2 linked regions of the Lewinella sp. 4G2 genome follow. The main gene of each other region encodes a partner of the protein of the gene in region 2 in a complex. Links are inferred from orthologs where the notes say so. Each region holds a gene or a part of one and is shown on either strand. Other genes may lie near its edges.

Region 1 (4,784 bases), 1.0 Mb from region 2 along the record:
GAACGAGACGACACGCGTCTTCGAAATCGGCTGTGGGGAAGGCGGCAACCTGGTCCCCTTCATCGAGCGCGGCTGCGAATGTGTCGGCGTTGACATCCTTCAGACCAAGATTGATCTAGGCAACGAATACCTCGCGGAATTCACGCCGGGAGGCAACTACGAACTCCTCATTCAGGATATCTACGATGCCAGCGCCGAACGCCTCGGTAAGTTTGACCTCATCGTGCTGCGCGACGTCATCGAGCACATTCACGATCAGGAGCGATTTCTGAGCATGGTCCACCGCTACCTTAAACCGGGCGGTCGCATCTTCTTCGGTTTCCCGCCGTGGCGGATGCCTTTTGGCGGTCACCAGCAGGTCTGTCAGAATAAGTTGCTCTCAAAATTGCCCTGGTTCCACTTGCTTCCAACCGGTGCTTACCGCCAGGTCCTCAAGCTAGGCGGTGAAACCCAGAAGCAAATTGATGACCTTGTGGAGATCAAGGAAACGGGGATCAGCATCAGCCGCTTTTCGCAATTGGTGCAAAAGACCGGTTTCAAGTTTGACCAGAAAGACCTCTGGTTCATCAACCCGAACTACCAGGTGAAATTTGGACTTGCGCCCCGCAAACTGCCCGGGCTCCTTGGTGCCTTCCCTTGGGTAAAAGACTTCTACACCACTTGCTGCTACGCGCTCATCAGTGCCAAATAAGCGGGCGCTGCCGCGGGTGCCAGGCAAAGGGTAAAATGGACCCGTCCGCTAACTGACAGAATAGACTGAAAAATTGTCGGGCTACTCCGTAAAGGGAGGGTGGCACGACCTATGCAGCACTCCGGTGGGCCATTCCGTACGATCCGGATGAGCCGCAGAAAATTATCCATTTCATATAACTAAATACGTAAGCATGAAGCCGATCAACGATCGAGTAGTAGTCAAAGCCGCCCCCGCAGAAGAAAAAACCAGTGGTGGTATCATCATTCCCGACACGGCCAAAGAGAAGCCCCAACGCGGTGAAGTAGTGGCCGTCGGCCCCGGTAAGGATGGCAACGCCATGACCGTTTCCGTAGGTGACACCGTCCTGTACGGTAAGTACGCCGGCCAGGAAGTAACCCTGGAAGGAAAAGACTACCTGATCATGCGCGAGGACGACATCCTCGTCATCGTCTAAGAGCAGGACGACTCCCGCTCCCCCACGAATCCATTTTAATAACTACAACTATATACAATTATGGCTAAGGAAATTAGCTTTGACAGATCCGCACGCGAGAAACTGCACGCCGGTGTGGATGCCCTCGCAAACGCAGTAAAAGTGACACTCGGCCCCAAAGGTCGCAATGTCGTTATCCAAAAATCCTTCGGTGCCCCCCAGGTAACCAAGGATGGTGTGACGGTCGCAAAAGAAATTGAGCTCGAAGACGCCGTCGCCAACATGGGCGCTCAGATGGTGAAGGAAGTAGCTTCCAAAACCGCTGACATCGCCGGTGACGGAACGACGACCGCCACCGTGCTGGCTCAGGCCATGATCCAGGCCGGTCTCAAAAACGTGACCGCAGGTGCCAACCCAATGGACCTCAAGCGCGGTATCGATCAGGCGACGAAGGTGATCATCGAAAACCTGAAGACCCAGAGCGAAGTCGTGGGTAACGATTTCGACAAGATCCAGCAGGTAGCATCCATATCCGCTAACAACGACAACGAAATTGGCGGCCTTATCGCTGACGCCATGAAGCGCGTATCTAAAGACGGTGTCATTACCGTCGAGGAAGCGAAGGGTACCGATACCTACGTTGAAGAGGTGATGGGTATGCAGTTCGACCGCGGTTACCTCAGCCCCTACTTCGTAACCGATACGGAGAGCATGGTAACGGAATACGACAACCCGTACGTACTGATCCACGACAAGAAGATCAGCAACATGCAGGACATCCTGCCCGTACTGGAGCAGGTGATCCAGAGCGGTCGCCCGCTGTTGATTATTGCCGAAGACATTGAATCTCAGGCACTCGGTGTATTGGTAGTCAACCGTCTCCGCGCCCAGTTGAAGGTCGTTGCCGTAAAGGCTCCCGGTTTCGGTGACCGCCGCAAGGCCATGCTGGAAGACATCGCCATCCTTACCGGTGGTACCGTCATCAGCGAAGAGAAAGGCTACAAGCTGGACCAGACTACGATGGACCTCCTCGGTACCGCCGAGAAGATCACCGTCGATAAGGACAATACGACCATCGTTAATGGTGCCGGTTCCCAGGAAACCATCAACGGCCGGATCGGACAGATCAAGCAGCAGATTGAAACCACTACATCTGACTACGACCGCGAGAAGCTCCAGGAACGCCTGGCCAAGCTTGCCGGTGGGGTGGCCGTCCTCTACGTAGGGGCCGCTACTGAAGTAGAAATGAAGGAGAAGAAGGACCGCGTCGACGACGCCCTCCACGCTACCCGCGCCGCCGTTGAGGAAGGCATCGTAGCCGGTGGTGGTGTCGCTCTGGTTCGTGCCATCAGTGCCCTGGAGGCAACGAAGGGTGAGAACGAAGACCAGAACATTGGTATCCAGATCGTCCGCAAGTCACTCGAGGCGCCCCTTCGTACCATCAGCGACAACGCTGGCGTAGAAGGTTCCGTAGTACTGCAGAACGTCCGCAACGGCGAAGGTTCTTACGGCTACAACGCGCGCACCGACGAGTACGGCGACCTAAAGGCCCAAGGTGTAATTGACCCCACGAAAGTGACGCGTATTGCACTGGAAAATGCAGCATCCATCGCTGGTATGGTCCTCACCACTGAGTGTGTCATCAACGACAAGCCAGAGCCCGAAGCGGGTGGCGCCGGTGGCCACAGCCACGGTATGCCCGGCGGAATGGGTGGCATGATGTAATTGCCCGGTTACCTACGGTGACCAAACTGTAAGACTAGAGCCTGTCGGAATCCTTTCCGGCAGGCTCTTCTTCTTTGGTGCTATTCACTTTAACTGGCGACTGGGCTACATACTAATTGGATTTAATTTCAGGCACACTTAACAGGTAAAGACCTGAAACAAGAAATACCCAGAATAAACCGAGGCCTGGTAAACCGAAATTGTCCTTTCAGTATTATTTGAAAGTATGGAATTAGAGGAAGGAAAACAACGGTTCATTGAAGCTTGGGGAGCACTCGGAAGTAGTTGGGGGGTAACTCGGACGATGGCACAGATCCATGCTTTGCTCTTGGTGTCTAGCGACCCGCAGAGTTCCGATGACGTGATGGAAGAACTGAAGATCAGCAGAGGCAACGTCAACACAAACATGCGTACCCTGGTGGAATGGGGCCTGGCCTACAAGAAGCTGATTCCCGGTGAACGCAAGGAATACTTCATTGCCGAAAAGGACATGTCCAAAGTGGTGAAGAGCATCGTGATCGCCCGCAAGAAAAGGGAACTGGAACCAATGCTCCGCTTACTCGATGAACTGACCGGCGTCGAGGGCCGCACCGCCGAAGCCGACGAATTCCGGGAAGTCGTTAAGGACCTCAAGCTTTATAGCCACAAAGCAGACTCAGCACTGGACGCACTGGTCAAAATGGACAGTAATTGGTTCTTCTCCACCTTTCTGTCTATGATCAAGTAATAGGTGTTAAATAGTTGACTTACAAGGGCTTGCTGTGGAATACAGAACCGCCTATCAGAGACGAGGGAAACTGTGTCACACAGACCCATTACTTAGAAACTGTCTAAACAAAACACCCCCGGGTATCCCCGTACAACCAACGACTTAAATCCGACCTTTAAGCACTAGTTTTGCGAAGTTTTGCTAAACTCAGTCACTATGAATTCTTGGATTGTCCGGTTCTTAACCTCCAGTATTGGGAAGAAGATCATCATGGCCCTCACTGGCCTTTTCTTGATCACCTTCCTGGCCGTCCACCTCGCTGGTAACCTGCAGTTGATCATGGCGGCGGATGGAGGTCAATCCTTTAATGAGTACGCGTACTTTATGACGAATAACCCCGTCATCAAATTCACGAGCTACGGCTTATACGCTTTCATTTTACTGCACGCAATTCAGGGTATTCTTCTTTGGCTTAACAACAAGAAGGCACGGGGAGCTACGGGTTATGCCGTGAAAAATGACCGGGTAGCTTCCGCCACCAAAAGCTCCATCTACATGGGTTCTTTGGGTACAGTTATCCTGATCTTCATCATTGTACACATGGTACAATTTTGGGCACAAATGAAATTCACGGATAACGTCGGGCTAGTCAACTACGGTGCTGAATATGACGTGAAAGACCTCTACACCCTGGTTAAAGGGGCATACACTAACATCTGGTTTGTCATTTTCTACGTGGTGAGCATGATCATGATTGCTTTCCACCTTGCGCACGGCTTTGAATCCGCTTTCCAAACCCTTGGGCTTAACCACCCAAAGTGGTCTCCCTTCATTCGGGTCATCGGCCGAGCTTACAGCATCCTGGTTCCGCTAGGGTTTGCGGCTATTCCGATCTTGATGTACATCCAGAACCAGCAGTAGCATAAACTATCACCCCCAAAATTTCTCCCGATCATGGCTTTACAATCTAACGTACCCCCCGGCGAATTAGGCAGTAAGTGGACGAAGTACCGCTCCTCCATGCCCCTCGTGGCCCCGAATAACAAACGCCGTATCGAAGTGATCGTGGTGGGTACCGGCCTGGCCGGTGGTGCCGCTGCTGCTACCCTCGGTGAGCTTGGCTACAAGGTGAAGGTTTTCACCTTCCACGATAGCCCCCGCCGCGCGCACTCCATCGCCGCACAGGGTGGTATCAACGCCGCTAAGAACTACCAGAATGATGG
Region 2 (5,429 bases):
CCGGGAGCTCGCCCTGGAGGCAGAACTGGTCCTGAATGACTACGTAACCATCAGCGCCAAGAATGAAATTGGCAGCCTGATCTACGACCAGTATCAATCCTTCGTACAGGAGATCGTGGACGCCGACGCACCCATCACCGGTATCGGCTTCCAGGCCCACATCGGTGGTAGCCCCAATAGCATTTACGAAGTGGAGGACATCTACGATGACTTCTACAACCGTTTCCAACTCGACCAAAAGATCACGGAATTTGATATGCGGACGCCAACGGACACCTCCCTGGCTAAAGCTTACCTACGGGACTACCTCACGATGACATTTAGCCACCCGAGTATGGACGCTTTCATGTTCTGGAACTGGTGGGACGTCGATACCTGGCAGAACCGGGGCGCTAACCTCTACTACGCCAACTGGGAAAAACGCCCCACCCACAAGGTCTTTACCGACCTCGTCTTTAACGACTGGTGGACGGACGAAACGGTAACGACCAACGGGTCCGGCCAGGCCGATCTCCGGGGCTTCAAGGGGGAGTACACCATCACCCTGATGTGTGGCGACCAGGAAGTGACCACCCGCATGAATCTGACTGAAGACAGCGATATGACGCTGGACTGCGCGCAATTGCTGACCAGTACGGAAAGGCCACAACTACCTACGGGTAGCGTCAGCATTTTTCCCAACCCCGGGCGGGGGGCGATCACCCTCAGCAACAACCTGCCCCTACAGTTGGAGGCTACCCTTTACGACGTAAGCGGCCGCCAGATTTGGGAAGGCACCCTGCGCCACGGCGCCACTACCCTCGATATCTACCTGAACGCTGGCAGCTACCAACTGCGGTTTACCGATGGCGTGCGGACGGGAACGGAGCAAGTGATCCGTTGGTAAGTCATTTCTGAATTGATTCGCAGCAACCGCTTTCATCCTGGTGATGAAAGCGGTTGCTTACCTTTGGGTGACCTTAAGCCTAAAATTTCGTCCAGAGTTGCGGACAGCCTTAGTCACAACAACACTATGAACAAGTATTTTTTACCTCTTTTGGTCTTTTGTGGCCTGAGTACCTCGTTGTCCGCCCAAGCGGACATCACGATTCGCATCCCGACGGTTGAAATCATCACCGCTGACCCGATCGTCTGTATTCCCGTCATCGCGGATTCCTTTCCGGATAACATCGCCGCCATGCAATTCTCGCTGAGTTGGGACGGCGATGCGCTTGATTTCGCCGAAGCCCGGCTGGGCGACAACCCCTTCAATTTCGTGGGTAACGACGCAATGATCTCCTCTACCGATCCGGCCAGCTTCAATGTCTCATTTGTATCCGAGACGGCACGCGGCTTTACCGTTGCACCCGGCGCTGTGATGCTGGAATTGTGCTTTAGCCGGGAGGACAAAAAAGAAGGGGACTCCCCCATCTACTTTAGGGGCATGAATGCACCGGAATTTGGTGATCAGGATACTTTCCAGCCGCAACCTTTTGATACGATCCCCGGGCGTCTGACTTACACGGAGGCCCCCTCTGGCATCTTTACGCCTACAGCCGCTGAACCTGATTGGGGCGCGCGAGTCAATATCTTTCCCAACCCCTACCGCAGTGGACCCGTCACCATCTCGGGTGACGACTTACCTACCTTCTCCGATGTGACTGTCTTCAATATGGAATGCCGTGAGATACGCCACTATAAGGGAGACGTCCGGAAGTTCAACCTCTCAGCGCTGGCCGCCGGTGAATATGCCATTCGTTTACGCGCGGACGGACAAGCAGTGACGCGGAACTTTATTAAGCTTTAAACGGCCCAACTACGCCTTGGTAACGATTAATAAAAAAGCCCCTTCCGATTTACTCGGAAGGGGCTTTTCTATTTGGCAGGAAAGCAGACTTACGCCTTGATCTTAAAAGCTTTCTGCACACGCTTTACGTAGTCCAGCTTTTCCCAGGTGAAGGTCTCCACCTTAATGGTTTTAGTGGTACCCGAGCCGTCCTTAAAGGTGAGGGTCTTCTTTTCCGGCGTCCGGCCCATGTGCCCGTAGGCAGCGGAATCGGAGTAGATCGGCTTCCGCAGTTTGAGGCGCTTTTCGATGGCGTAGGGGCGCATGTCGAAGACCTCCATCACCTTGTCGGCGATCTGTGCGTCGGTGAGTTTCACTTTAGCCGAACCGTAGGTATTGACGTAGATATTGGTAGGCTCGGCAACGCCAATGGCGTAACTCACCTGCACCAACACTTCGCTGGCCACACCGGCAGCTACGAGGTTCTTGGCGATGTGGCGGGTCGCGTAGGCGGCGGACCGGTCCACTTTGCTCGGATCCTTACCGCTGAAGGCGCCACCGCCGTGGGCACCCTTACCGCCGTAGGTATCGACGATGATCTTACGGCCGGTCAGACCGGTATCGCCGTGGGGGCCACCGATCACGAATTTGCCAGTGGGGTTGACGTGGTAGGTGATGTCCTTAGTGAAGAGTTTCTGGATAGATTTCTTCTGGGCCCGCTTCACTTTGGGGATGACGATGTTGATGACGTCTTCCTTGATTTGTGCGAGCATCTTTTCGTCCTTATCGAAATCATCGTGTTGGGTTGATACCACGATGGAGTCGATCCGGATTGGTTGGTGCTTATCGTCGTACTCAATGGTTACCTGGCTCTTGGAGTCCGGGCGCAGGTACTTCATCTTCTTACCGGCTTTGCGGATGGCGGCGAGCTCCTGAAGGATCTTGTGGCTTAGGTCCAGCGCAAGCGGCATGTAGTTATCCGTCTCGTCGGTTGCATAGCCGAACATCATGCCCTGATCGCCGGCGCCCTGCTCTTCGGCGCTAGCGCGGTCCACCCCCTGGTTGATGTCGGGGCTCTGCTCGTGGATGGCCGACAGCACACCACAGCTATTGGCTTCAAACATGTACTCACTCTTGGTGTACCCGATCCGCTCGATGACATCGCGCGCAAGTTGCTGTACGTCGAGATAGGTGGTTGATTTTACTTCCCCAGCAAGCACGACCTGCCCGGTAGTTACCAACGTTTCGCAGGCTACTTTAGAGTTAGGATCAAAGGCTAAAAAGTGGTCGACGAGATTGTCGCTGATTTGATCCGCGACTTTGTCGGGGTGGCCTTCCGATACGGACTCCGAAGTAAATAGGTAGGGCATACATTTCGATTTAATGGGGGCGCTAAGGTAGGTAAAGTAGAACATACCTTAACCTCTGGCGCCGGGTAGTTTATCGTTGTGGAGGACAACAAATTGCCTGCATAAAAACTATAATTACTGGGCCATTAAACTTTAGTCATGTTAGATTGCTAGTTTGGCAACAACCACCGCTAAGCGCACTCTTAAATGGCAGTTTTCCCCATCACCGGAACGGTTCAACACTACGCCTGGGGCGGCGAGGAATTTATTCCCAAGTTCCTACAGCAAGAGGGTGCGATTAGCCAACCCTGGGCGGAGTACTGGCTGGGGACGCACGCTAAGGGACCGGCAACACTCCCTTCCGGGAAGAACCTCGCAACGGTTATTTCGATGAGTCCGGCGGATTTACTTGGGCAGCAAGTCGCCAGTCAATTTGCTAATCAGTTGCCGTATCTATTCAAAATTCTCGACGTTGCTGAAATGCTGTCCATTCAGGTGCACCCCGACAAGGAGGGCGCGGAGGAAGGTTTTGCAGCCGAAGAAGCGGCGGGGGAAATTCCTCGCGACGCACCCAACCGTAATTACCGCGACGACAACCACAAACCAGAATTAGGCGTAGCCATCAGCCACTTTTACCTGCTCCACGGCTTCTGTAGTGAGGCTGCTATTCTAAAGACACTTAATACTATTCCCGGGTGGGACGCCTTGGCTGGCGAGCTACAACAGGGCGGGATCGAGCAGCTATACCGCCACGTGATGGCAGCAGACCAAGTTCAGATCAATAATTGGTTGCAACCGCTCTTCGGCACGTTACAAGAAGAAGCACCAGGCGATCTTTCTTCCCCGAACTACTGGGCCGCAGAAGCCTTCCGCACCTACACCAAAAACGGTAACCACGATCGCGGGATCTTCAGCATTTACTGGATGAACATCGTCCACCTCAAGCCCGGTGAAGGCATTTTTCAAGACGCCGGCATCCCCCACGCCTACCTCCGCGGCACCTGTCTGGAACTCATGGCCAACTCCGACAACGTACTCCGCGGTGGCCTCACGCCGAAGCACATCGACGTGCCGGAGTTACTCAAACACACGCTTACCCATCCCGTCGAGCCGGCCATTTTGTTACCGGAATCAGGGGGTGACGACTGGTCCGTCTACCCCACCCCAGCTCCCGATTTCGCTTTGGCGCTGTCGCAGGTGCACGCAGGTGGGCAAGTAACCGTGGACGCCACCCAGGGCCCCTGTATGCTACTCCTAATGACGGGGGAAGCCCAGGAGCTGAATGGATCCTTTACGTTGGACGAGCACCACCGTACCCTCTTCGTAGGCGCCGGCGAAAAGATCACCCTGCGAGCTTTGCGGGAGTCCGTTATCTATCGTGCCGGGGTCAACCTCTAGCGGAGGTTACTACCGGAAATTATTGGTCCCGCTTAAGTAAGCGTAGCATATCCGTGATGGGGTAACGATCATCGGGGAAGGCCCAGGTACGGCGGTCCTTCGTCTGGATTAAGAGGACGCGGGAACTGTTATTGAGACCGGTCCCGGCGTAGGATTCAATCCTGACTTCGTGGCTACGTGGTATCGGATAGGTCTCATCGCCCACCAGGAAATTTTGCTGGGTGATCTCCACCGTCGGGTACTTGAAGACCGACCAGAAAGAGCCGAGGAAACCCATCAGCGCGAGCAGGGCCATAAAGTAGGCGAGCATGGGCAGCAACACTTTTTTCCGGGGGTCCGGATTATCGATCTTATTGAGTCGAAAGGCCAGGAAGACCAGGGTCACGAAAGCCAGGCCACAAACGGCCATCATCGTATAGACGTCTCCCATCTGCGGGGTAAAGACGTTGAGGCCCGTTTGGGAGGGTTCCATAGTTGCTGTTTAGATCGGCTTACTTATCGCCCCGTTCCTCTTCGTTGGTATCCTGGCGCTCAAACATTTCCAGGAGGGTATCCAACTGCTCGGCACCGATCTTTTTGGAGATGATCTTCTTATTCTCGTCGAGCACGAAGATGGTGGGGGTCGATTTGATATCGTAGTTCTTGTAGAAGCGGAGGTACTTATCGGTGACGTGCATCCAGTCGCCGATCTCCTTCTCGTCGATGTACTCCCAACACTTTTCGATCTTGCTTTGCTTCGTGCAGATGGAAAAGATCTCGACGCCCCGAGGCTTCCACTTGGCGTAGAAATCCTTGATGACAGGAGTGGACTTTTTGCAGTGGCCACAATCGAAAGCCCAGAAGTAAAGGATGGTGTACTTGGCGTCCGTTCCGTAAAGGGTGACGTCCTGACCGTCCCGGGTCTTCATCTTCAGGTC

Evidence for each region.
Region 1: the proteins of metK (region 2) and groL are in contact, whole or in part, in a cryo-EM structure (PDB 8P4O), measured with the Escherichia coli proteins. The link is inferred for Lewinella sp. 4G2 from one-to-one orthologs.

The regions. Positions count from the first base shown.
Region 1 is NZ_LVWJ02000014.1:3,886,254-3,891,037, forward strand. What follows is about bases 583-3,530. They hold groL (chaperonin GroEL), read left to right. Parts: upstream 583-1,208; coding sequence 1,209-2,852; downstream 2,853-3,530. Other genes in these bases: A3850_RS15935 (bifunctional 2-polyprenyl-6-hydroxyphenol methylase/3-demethylubiquinol 3-O-methyltransferase UbiG), read left to right, coding at 583-691; groES (co-chaperone GroES), read left to right, coding at 885-1,148; A3850_RS15950 (GbsR/MarR family transcriptional regulator), read left to right, coding at 3,157-3,530. Also shown: more of A3850_RS15935, read left to right, coding at 1-582; more of A3850_RS15950, read left to right, coding at 3,531-3,579; A3850_RS15955 (succinate dehydrogenase cytochrome b subunit), read left to right, coding at 3,778-4,482; A3850_RS15960 (fumarate reductase/succinate dehydrogenase flavoprotein subunit), read left to right, coding at 4,516-4,784.
Region 2 is NZ_LVWJ02000014.1:2,874,181-2,879,609, reverse strand. What follows is about bases 1,006-3,836. They hold metK (methionine adenosyltransferase), read right to left. Parts: upstream 3,136-3,836; coding sequence 1,876-3,135; downstream 1,006-1,875. Other genes in these bases: manA (mannose-6-phosphate isomerase, class I), read left to right, coding at 3,322-3,836; A3850_RS12025 (hypothetical protein), read left to right, coding at 1,013-1,786. Outside these bases: A3850_RS12030 (endo-1,4-beta-xylanase), read left to right, coding at 1-886; more of manA, read left to right, coding at 3,837-4,512; A3850_RS12010 (hypothetical protein), read right to left, coding at 4,532-4,984; A3850_RS12005 (TlpA disulfide reductase family protein), read right to left, coding at 5,004-5,429. UniProt on the Escherichia coli protein: Catalyzes the formation of S-adenosylmethionine (AdoMet) from methionine and ATP.